Linked DNA regions of Sorangium aterium. The main gene of each other region encodes a partner of the protein of the gene in region 2 in a complex. Links are inferred from orthologs where the notes say so. Each region holds a gene or a part of one and is shown on either strand. Other genes may lie near its edges.

Evidence for each region. Proteins that work in one complex are often made in the same cells at the same time.
Region 1: the proteins of hisH (region 2) and hisF are in contact, whole or in part, in a crystal structure (PDB 6RU0), measured with the Thermotoga maritima proteins. The link is inferred for Sorangium aterium from one-to-one orthologs. Residues at the interface, in WP_004080484.1 of Thermotoga maritima: Asn15, Arg18, Arg22, Arg117, Leu118, Pro119, His120, Met121, Gly122, Trp123, Asn124, Asn134, Gly135, Tyr136, Tyr138, Val140, Tyr158, Glu180, Lys181, Ser182, Ser183, Lys184, Ile185; in WP_004080486.1 of Thermotoga maritima: Met1, Leu2, Ala3, Arg5, Ser40, Glu41, Asp45, Glu46, Ala70, Glu71, Ile73, Asp74, Ile75, Pro76, Phe77, Asp98, Lys99, Ser122, Gln123, Glu161, Thr195, Leu196, Asn247, Arg249, Glu251.

What each region holds. Positions count from the first base shown.
Region 1 is NZ_JAQNDK010000001.1:2,729,641-2,733,777, reverse strand. The notes cover bases 466-3,339. They hold hisF (imidazole glycerol phosphate synthase subunit HisF), read right to left. Parts: upstream 2,372-3,339; coding sequence 1,559-2,371; downstream 466-1,558. Other genes in these bases: POL72_RS09940 (zinc ribbon domain-containing protein), read left to right, coding at 2,553-3,339; POL72_RS09950 (hypothetical protein), read right to left, coding at 466-1,562. Outside these bases: more of POL72_RS09950, read right to left, coding at 1-465; more of POL72_RS09940, read left to right, coding at 3,340-4,137.
Region 2 is NZ_JAQNDK010000003.1:98,864-103,051, forward strand. The notes cover bases 716-3,640. They hold hisH (imidazole glycerol phosphate synthase subunit HisH), read right to left. Parts: upstream 2,555-3,640; coding sequence 1,877-2,554; downstream 716-1,876. Other genes in these bases: POL72_RS24790 (sensor histidine kinase), read left to right, coding at 934-1,866; hisB (imidazoleglycerol-phosphate dehydratase HisB), read right to left, coding at 2,558-3,145; POL72_RS24805 (serine/threonine-protein kinase), read left to right, coding at 3,324-3,640. In the rest of the region: POL72_RS24785 (pyridoxamine 5'-phosphate oxidase family protein), read right to left, coding at 77-553; more of POL72_RS24805, read left to right, coding at 3,641-4,188. UniProt on the Escherichia coli protein: IGPS catalyzes the conversion of PRFAR and glutamine to IGP, AICAR and glutamate. The HisH subunit catalyzes the hydrolysis of glutamine to glutamate and ammonia as part of the synthesis of IGP and AICAR.

The DNA of each region.
Region 1 (4,137 bases), on a different replicon or contig from region 2:
ATCGGCGCAGCCGGAGCGTCGTCGTCGCAACGCGCCGGAACGGGCCAGGGCAGCGTGTGCCGCGCTGCGGGCGTCTCCTCGAACGGCGCGACGGCCGCTCGAGGACCCGCAGGCACGGCGAGGTCCGCCCGGCGGACGAGCGGCCAGGCGCCATAGGCCGGCGTGACCTGGAGCGCCGCGTCCGGCGCCATGAAATGGATCGCGGGCGCGCGCGACGTCTCGATGGGCTCCGGGACGTCGGTCGCGCCGGCCGGCGCCTCCGCCACGCGGGAGAGCACGGCCTCGCCGGCCGCCTCCCTCTCCTCCCAGACGGCCGTGGCCACGGTCGGAGTCGGCTCCTGCGAAAGCGGGACGACGTCGGCAGGCTCGGGGGAGAACTCGACGAGGATCGACGCGGTCGGCGTCGGTTCCCGGGAAGACAGCGCGACGGCAGCAGGGCCAGGGGAGAAGTCGACGAGGAGCACCTCGAGCCCCTCGGGGCTCGTGAGCGCTTCGCTGCAAGCGGAGGGACCGCAGGCGACGAGCGATGGCGCTGGCACGGGCCGCGCTCCTTCAGGCGCGATCTCCACGGCCGCGCGCGCGATCGGCGCCACGGGCGCGATCGACCGAGCTGGCTCGACGAGCTCCGGGATGATCGGGATCTCGGCCGGCGCTGGGGCGACATCGAGCTCCACCACCGCCTGCACGATGGTCGGGGTCGGCTCCGGCAGCGCCTCGACGTGCTCGCTGGCGTGCGATGCGCGCTCGGGCGCCTCGGCCTGCTGGCTGGCGCGCGCAGGCGCCGTCGCGACGTCGGGACACGGCTCGACTGCCACCGCCGCGGCACCATCGCCTGCGCTCGCAGGCGCCGGGAGCGCTGCCCCGGAGGTCGCGCACGCGACCAGCCCGGGGCTGAGGGTGAGCTCCACGATGACGGGCGCGATCGGTCCGGGGCTGAGGGTGAGCTCCACGATGGGATGCTGCAGCGGCGCAGCGGGGGCGCCGCTGCGCGGGGCAGCGGGGGCGTCGCTGCGCGGGGCAGCAGCGGTCGCGTCGCGCCGCGCGTGCTCCGCTTGCGGCGGCGGCTGCATCTCCTCCGCTTCCGGCGCGGCAGGCTTCGCCTGGACCTCCGGGCGCGGGCGCCTCAGCCGGCCGGCCTCCTTGGCGCGCAGCGTCTCACGGGCGAGCCGCGCCAGCGCCCGCCGGGCGGCGTTGCGGTTCACCGGGATCAGCGCGGCCTCGAGCTCCCGCGCGACCGCCTCCGGGTCCTGCTCGTGCGCGGGGCGCGGGCGCGCCGTCGCCGTGAGGTTGGGCATGCTGCCGGCGGACGCGGCGAGGAGCCTGGCGAGCAGGTCGCGCAGCAGCCTCGCCGCCTCGGCCGGCGCCACCGCCTCGCCGCGCGTGCGCACCGTGACGGTGCCCTCGGTCGTGAGCAGCACCGCGCGATCGTCGAGCCTGAGGGGCAGGCGCGAGGTCGCGTCGCTCACGGCGAGCGCGAGGTAACCCGAGGTCTCCGGCACCAGCGAGGCGCTCCGCGCCTGCGCCGCCGCGACGACCTCCTCCAGCGTGACGCAAGCGCTCACGAGCGCCCCCGGCCCGCCGCGTCGCCCGGCCCGCCCGCGCGCGCCGGCCTGACCGGCACCCCCGCCGCCTCGAGGTACGCCTTCGCTTCGCCGATCGTGTACTCGGCGTCGTGGAAGATCGACGCGGCGAGCGCGGCGTCGGCGCCGCCCTCGACGAGGCCGGCGCGCAGGTGATCCAGCGTCCCGACGCCGCCCGACGCGATCACCGGGACCGGCACGGCCCGCGCGATGGCGGCGGTGAGCAGGAGGTCGTAGCCGTCCCGCGTCCCGTCGCGGTCCATGCTCGTGACGAGCAGCTCGCCCGCGCCCGCCCGCGCGATCTCCTCGGCCCACGCGACCGCGTCGCGCCCCGTGTCCCGCCGGCCGCCGTGGGTCACCACCGTCCAGGCCACGCGCGAGGGATCCGCGATCCGGCGCGCGTCGATCGCCACGACGATCGCCTGCGCACCCCAGCGGTCCGCGGCGCGCCGCACGAGGTCGGGATCGTTGACGGCGGCCGTGTTGATCGCGACCTTGTCCGCCCCCGCGTCGAGGAGCGCCTCGATGTCCTGCTCGGACTTGACGCCGCCTCCGACCGTCAGCGGCGTGAACAGCACCTCCGCCGTGCGCGCCACGACGTCGAGGATGATGCCGCGCTTCTCGTGCGACGCGGTGATGTCGAGGAACGTGATCTCGTCCGCTCCCTCCGCGTCGTAACGGCGGGCGGCCTCGACGGGATCGCCGGCGTCCCGCAGCCCGACAAAGCGGACGCCCTTCACGACGCGGCCGTCCTTGACGTCGAGGCACGGGATGATGCGCTTCGCGAGCATACGTCCGCGTTAGCCCACCTGCCGCGTCAGGGCCAACTGTTGCGCTGTGCGCCCGCTCCGGCGCCGCGCGGGGCGTGCTCGCGCGCTTTTTGACGGCATTTCTGGCCGCCGGCGAGGCGCCGCACGCCCGCCGTTGCGCCCGGAGCCTGACCGCGCCGCGGTTCCTCGCTACCATGGCGCCATGCACTGCCCGCACTGCGGGAGACCCGTACCCGAGGGCTCGATCGCGTGCCCGCACTGCGGCGCCGCGCTCGCGCCGCCGGGCGGAGCGGCCGGCTATTACGGCATGAAGCCCGCGGCCCGCACCATGGTCGGCGTCACGCTCCCCGACCTGCTCCGGCAGACGCCGTCCGCTCCGGGCGGCGCAGGCCCCGGCCAGGCCGCGTTGCCGCCGATGGCTGGCGCGCCGGCCGCCGCCTCGCGCACGATCGTCGGCATGCCCGCCGCGATCTTCGGCGCGGCGTCGGCGCCTGCGCCGGCGCAGGCCGATCCGCGCCTGTCCGGGGGCACGCTCGTCGTCGGGACCCCGGCGGCAGTGGCCCCGGGAGCGCGCCTCGACGTGCCCGCAGCGCCGGCCGCGCCGCTCCATGCAGCGGCGGCCTTACCGCTCCACGCAGCGCCGGCCTCACCGCTCCACGCAGCGCCGGCCTCACCGCTCCACGCAGCGCCGGCCGCGCCGCTCTACGCGGCGCCGGGCGATCTGCGCCTCGACCACACCGTCCCGATCGCCCCGGGCCTCGCGGCGGCGCGCGGTCCGGTGCCGCTGCCCGCCGTGTCCCGGACGCTGGTCGGCGTCGCCCGGCCCGGCATCGCGCCGCTCGCGCCCGGCGCCCCGGCCGATCCCGAGCCCGATCCCGAGCTCGACTCGCGCTACCAGCCGGCCGGAGAGCTCGGCGCCACGATCGCGCCGGCGCGCTTCCGCGCCCCCCCGCTGCAGAACCCGGCGCTCATGCGCCCTCATCGCCTGAAGCATCGGCTCCCGCCGCCGAAGGGCGAGCGGCGCCCGCGCACGTCGCGCCGGGCCGTCGCCGTCGTCGTCGCGGGCGGCGTGCTCGCGCTCGGCGCGGTCCTGTTCGCGCTCCTCTGGCCGAGCGCGCCCCCGGTGACCGCGCGCGCCCGCGCCGACGCCGGGGGCCGCGAGGTGATCGAGCTCCGGTGCGACAGCTGTCCTGACGGCACGGCGGTCTCCATCGGCGAGGGGCGCGCGACCACGGCCGGCCGCGTCGCGCAGATCCCGCTCGCGAGCCCGCTCTCCGTCGGCGAGAACCGGATGAAGGTCGCCATCGACCGCCCCGGCAGCGGGCGCGACGAGACGGTCGGCGTCTCCATCCACGTCGCCTACCGGATCCGGCCCGACCTCGGCACGCTGCAAGGGGAGCGCCCCTCGATCCAGGTCGTGGTCGAGGCGAGCAAGGGCACGCAGGTGATCCTCGACGGCAAGGAGGTCGCGCTCACGAGCGGCCGGGCCATCGAGTCGATCGACGTCACCGACGCAGTCGAGGGCCCCTCGGACGAGACGAAGACGCTGAGCCGGCAGGTGCCGTACACGGTCACGCCGCCCGACGGCCCGCGCGAGCAGGGCATGGTGAGCGTCGCGGTCGGCATCGTCCCGCTCACCATCGAGGCGCCCGGCCCGAGCGTGGTCATCGACAAGGAGAGCTTCGTGCTCGCCGGGCGCACGGCCCGCGGCGCGCAGATCTTCGCCGGCGCGCACCCGATCGCGGTTCGCCCCGACGGCACCTTCGCGCACGTGATGAACGTCTCGT
Region 2 (4,188 bases):
CCGGGGTTCATCCAGCCCAGGCGCCACCTCGCCTCGGGTCACGCCTGCTCGATCGCCGCCCCGGGGGCGGCGCGGATCAGATGTGCTTCGGCGGGTTCAGCTTGTCTTCCGCCGATCTCCGCTGGACGAGCGCCTTGGCCTTCTCGTAGAGGACCCGCAGCCGGCCGCCCTCGGGCTCCCAGTACTCGGCGCGCTCGACATAGAGCTTCAGGAAGGCGGCGTGAGGGTGGGTGGGGCCGGCCGGCAGCCACGCCTTCCACGACGGCTTCCAGAGGCTCCGGATCTTCTCCTCGTTCCTCTCGACCGTCGCGCGCGCCGAGATCGAGATGTACGCCCGGTCCCGCGGCCTGTAGCAGCAGACCGCCACCTGGTGCTCGCGGGTGATCTCGCCTGTCTTCGCCGCCTCGTCCTCCGTCACGAACCAGAGATCGCAATCCATCAGCTCGGCCGGCTCCTGGATCTCCATGGGCCGCCCTCGCATCAGCCCCTCCGGGGTCATCGTGACGAGCATGGCAGTGTCGAACTCCCTGAGGAGCGCGTGCAGCTCGCTCATCGATCCACGGACCTGAGCCTTGGCACCCGGCTCCACACTCCGGTGTTGCTCTTCACTCTGGTGTTGCATGCGGACAAAGCTGCTCCGCGGACCCTGGCCCGCAAGCAGGGGTGCGCCCTTACCCGTGTACCGCTGCAGCCTGGCGGCGCTCCGGCGTGACCCGAGGCGCTGCCCCTGGCTCGCGGTCCAGGCGGCTCGGCTTGCCTCGCGGGGTTTTGCGCAGTGGACGGCGCAATGCGACGCCTTGACGCGCGTCCGCTCGGCAGATGTGGCGTTCTCCTGCCGCCAGAAGTGCCAATCCGCGAGCCCTGCGGGGGTGGCACACTCCATGCGTTCGCCGGCGCGGGGGCACACCACAACTCCGCCCAGCAGGCTCTGCCATGACCGCGTTTTTTGACGACGTCGACCCTCGTATCCCCGCCGTCCCCATCCGGGACGACACCGCCCGGATCCGGGAGGACTTCCTCGTGCTCGCCGCGCACGAGATCAGGACGCCCGTGACCTCGCTCCTCCTGCAGCTCCAGCTGACGAAGCGGATGAGCGAGCAGGAGCCCGAGAAGACCCCGGCGTGGGCGGCGGCGATGCTGGCCGTCTTCGACCGTCAGCTCGGCCGCCTCGCCCGGCTCTGCGACGACATGTTCCAGGCGAGGCACGGCGGCCTGGCCCACGGCGCCCCGGCCCGCCAGCCGCTCGATCTCGTCGGGCTCATCCGCGAGGTGGTCGCGACGGCGGTCGCGCATCGGCCGGCCGCGTGCGGCGCCATCTCGGTCGCGGCCGAGGGCTCGGTGATCGGCTGGTGGGACCGGTCCCAGCTCGAGCGCATGACGTTCCACCTGATCAAGAACGCGATCACCTTCGGCGAGGGCAAGCCGATCGCGATCGAGGTGCGCGCCACGCGCGCGCGGGCGCGGCTCATCGTGCGCGACCACGGCATGGGGATCGCCCGGGAGGACCACGAGCGGATCTTCGCGCGCTTCGAGCGGGCCGTCCCGGTGGAGCGCTTCGGCGGCCTGGGGCTCGGCCTGTACATCGCGCACGTCGCCGCGCGCGCGCACGGCGGCGCGATCCGCGTCGAGAGCGAGCTCGGCTGCGGCGCTGCGTTCATCGTCGATCTCCCGCTCGCCCCGCGGCGGCCGCAGCGGGTGAGGGCGGCGCGGCGCTCCTCGTCGATCTCCTCGCCGATTCCGCCCTCGCGCCCGGCGCGGGCGCGGCGCGGCGCGAGCGCGGCGCGCGCGCCCGAGCTTCCCCGGGGGGCGCGCCTCAAGCTCGCGCAGGTCAAGCAGGTGCACCAGCGCCTGCTGCGCCCGCACTGAGGCGCGCGGGTCAGCCGTCGAGGAAGCGGGCGAGCAGGCGCAGGCCGGCGGCCTGGCTCTTCTCGGGGTGGAACTGCGTCGCGGTGACGTTGTCCCGCTCGATCGCGGCGGTGATGCGGTGCGGGCCGTGCTCCGTCGTCGCCGCGACCAGCGCGGGGTCGAGCGGGACGGCGTGGTAGCTGTGGACGAAGTAGACGAAGGGGCGCTCGCCCGCGAACACGCCGAGCGGGCCCGCCACCTCGCGCGCGAACGCGATGCGGTTCCAGCCCATGTGGGGGATCTTGATCCCGACCCACGGCTGGCCGGCGACCGCGTCCGCCTCGGCCGCGCTCGGCTGAGGCGTGAGGCGCTTGACGGTGCCGGGGAACACGCCGAGCCCGCGCGCGCCCTCCGCCTCCTCGCTCCCGTCGAAGAGCGCCTGCATGCCGAGGCAGATGCCGAGGTAGGGCGTCCCCTTCCGGATCTGCGCGCGCAGCGCCTCGCCGATGCCGCTCTGCAGCGCCGCGGCGCAGTCGCGGAAGGCGCCCTGGCCGGGCACCACCACCTTGTCGGCCCGGCCGATGATCTCCGGGTCGCCCGAGCGCGTCACCGCGCACGACGCGCCGGAGTCCTCGGCGGCCTGGAGGAGCGCCCGCTCCACGGAGCGCAGGTTGCCCATCCCGAGATCGACGAGCGCGATGGCTTGCATGGCTCAGAGGCTCCCCTTGGTGGACGGGATGCCGGCGACGCGCGGCTCGATCCGGGTCGCCTTCATCAGCGCCTTGGCGAACGACTTGAAGCAGATCTCGACGATGTGGTGCAGGTTGTCCCCCTCGATGAGGCGGACGTGGAGGTTCGCGCCGACGCCGCGCGCGAAGCCCTCGAAGAACACCGGGGCCAGCTCGACGTCCCAGGTGCCGAGCTTCGCCTTGGGCAGCGGCACGCGCCAGACGAAGTACGGCCTGCCCGAGAGGTCCAGCGCGCACTGCGCGAGCGCCTCATCCATGGGGAGCGTCGCCTCGCCGTAGCGGGCGATGCCCGCCTTGTCGCCGAGCGCCTTCTGCACGGCCGTGCCCAGGGTGATGCCGCAGTCCTCGGTCGTGTGGTGGCCGTCGATCTCGACGTCGCCCTCGGCGTGGATGGTGAGGTCGAACAGGCCGTGGCGGGCGATCTGATCGAGCATGTGCGTGAGGAAGGGGAGCGGCGTCTTGATCTCCGAGCGGCCCTGGCCGTCGAGATCGATCTCGATGCGGATGTCGGTCTCGCGCGTCTTGCGCTGGACGTTGGCGATGCGGGGCATGGCGCGTAGGGTAGTCGCGCTTGGCGGCAAGGGAAGCGGCGTGATCCCGATGACTCCCGATGACGCGGCAGGTAACGCGGCAACGGCCTTGGATGCGAGCGTCGGATCGCATAAGGTGGCCCCCTGAATAACGTGGCGGTGGTGGCGCCCTGGAGGCAGCCCCAGCGCAGGAGCGTCCGTGAGCTCACCGGTCACCGAAGGTCAAATTCTATCGGGAAAATACCGGGTCGAGCGCATCCTCGGGCAAGGGGGCATGGGCGTCGTCGTCGCCGCGCTGCACGAGCAGCTCCACCAGCGGGTCGCCATCAAGCTGCTCCACCCCGGCGCCAACGACGAGATGGTGGAGCGCTTCGTGCGCGAGGCGCGCGCGGCGGTGCGCCTGAAGAGCGAGCACGTCGCGCGCGTGCTCGACGTCGGGACGCTCGAGACGGGCGCGCCGTTCATGGTGATGGAGTACCTGGAGGGGAGCGACCTCCAGGAGACGCTGCGGCGGAGCGGCCCGCTCGAGCTGGAGGAGGCCGTGGGCTACGTGCTCGAGGCCTGCGAGGCCATCGCCGAGGCGCACGCGGCCGGCATCATCCACCGCGATCTCAAGCCGGCGAACCTCTTCCTCACGCGGGCGGCGGACGGCAGCGGCATGGTGAAGGTGCTCGATTTCGGCATCTCGAAGGCGCTGGCGGACCCGTCGACGGCCGGGGCCGAGCCGGAGCTCGGGCTGACGAAGACGGCGATGGTGCTCGGCTCGCCGCTCTACATGGCGCCCGAGCAGATGCGCTCGGCGCGCTCGGTCGACGCGCGCGCGGACATCTGGTCGCTCGGCGCCATCCTCTACCAGCTGCTCACCGCGCGTGTCCCCTTCGACGCGAGCTCGCTGTCCGAGCTCATCCTGATGATCAACACCGAGCCGCCGCCGCCCCCGACGACGTTCCGGCGCGACCTGCCGCCGGGCCTCGAGGCGGCGATCCTGCGCTGCCTCGAGAGGGACGTCACGAAGCGCTTCAAGTCGGTCGCCGAGCTCGCGGGCGCCATCGTCGATTTCGGGC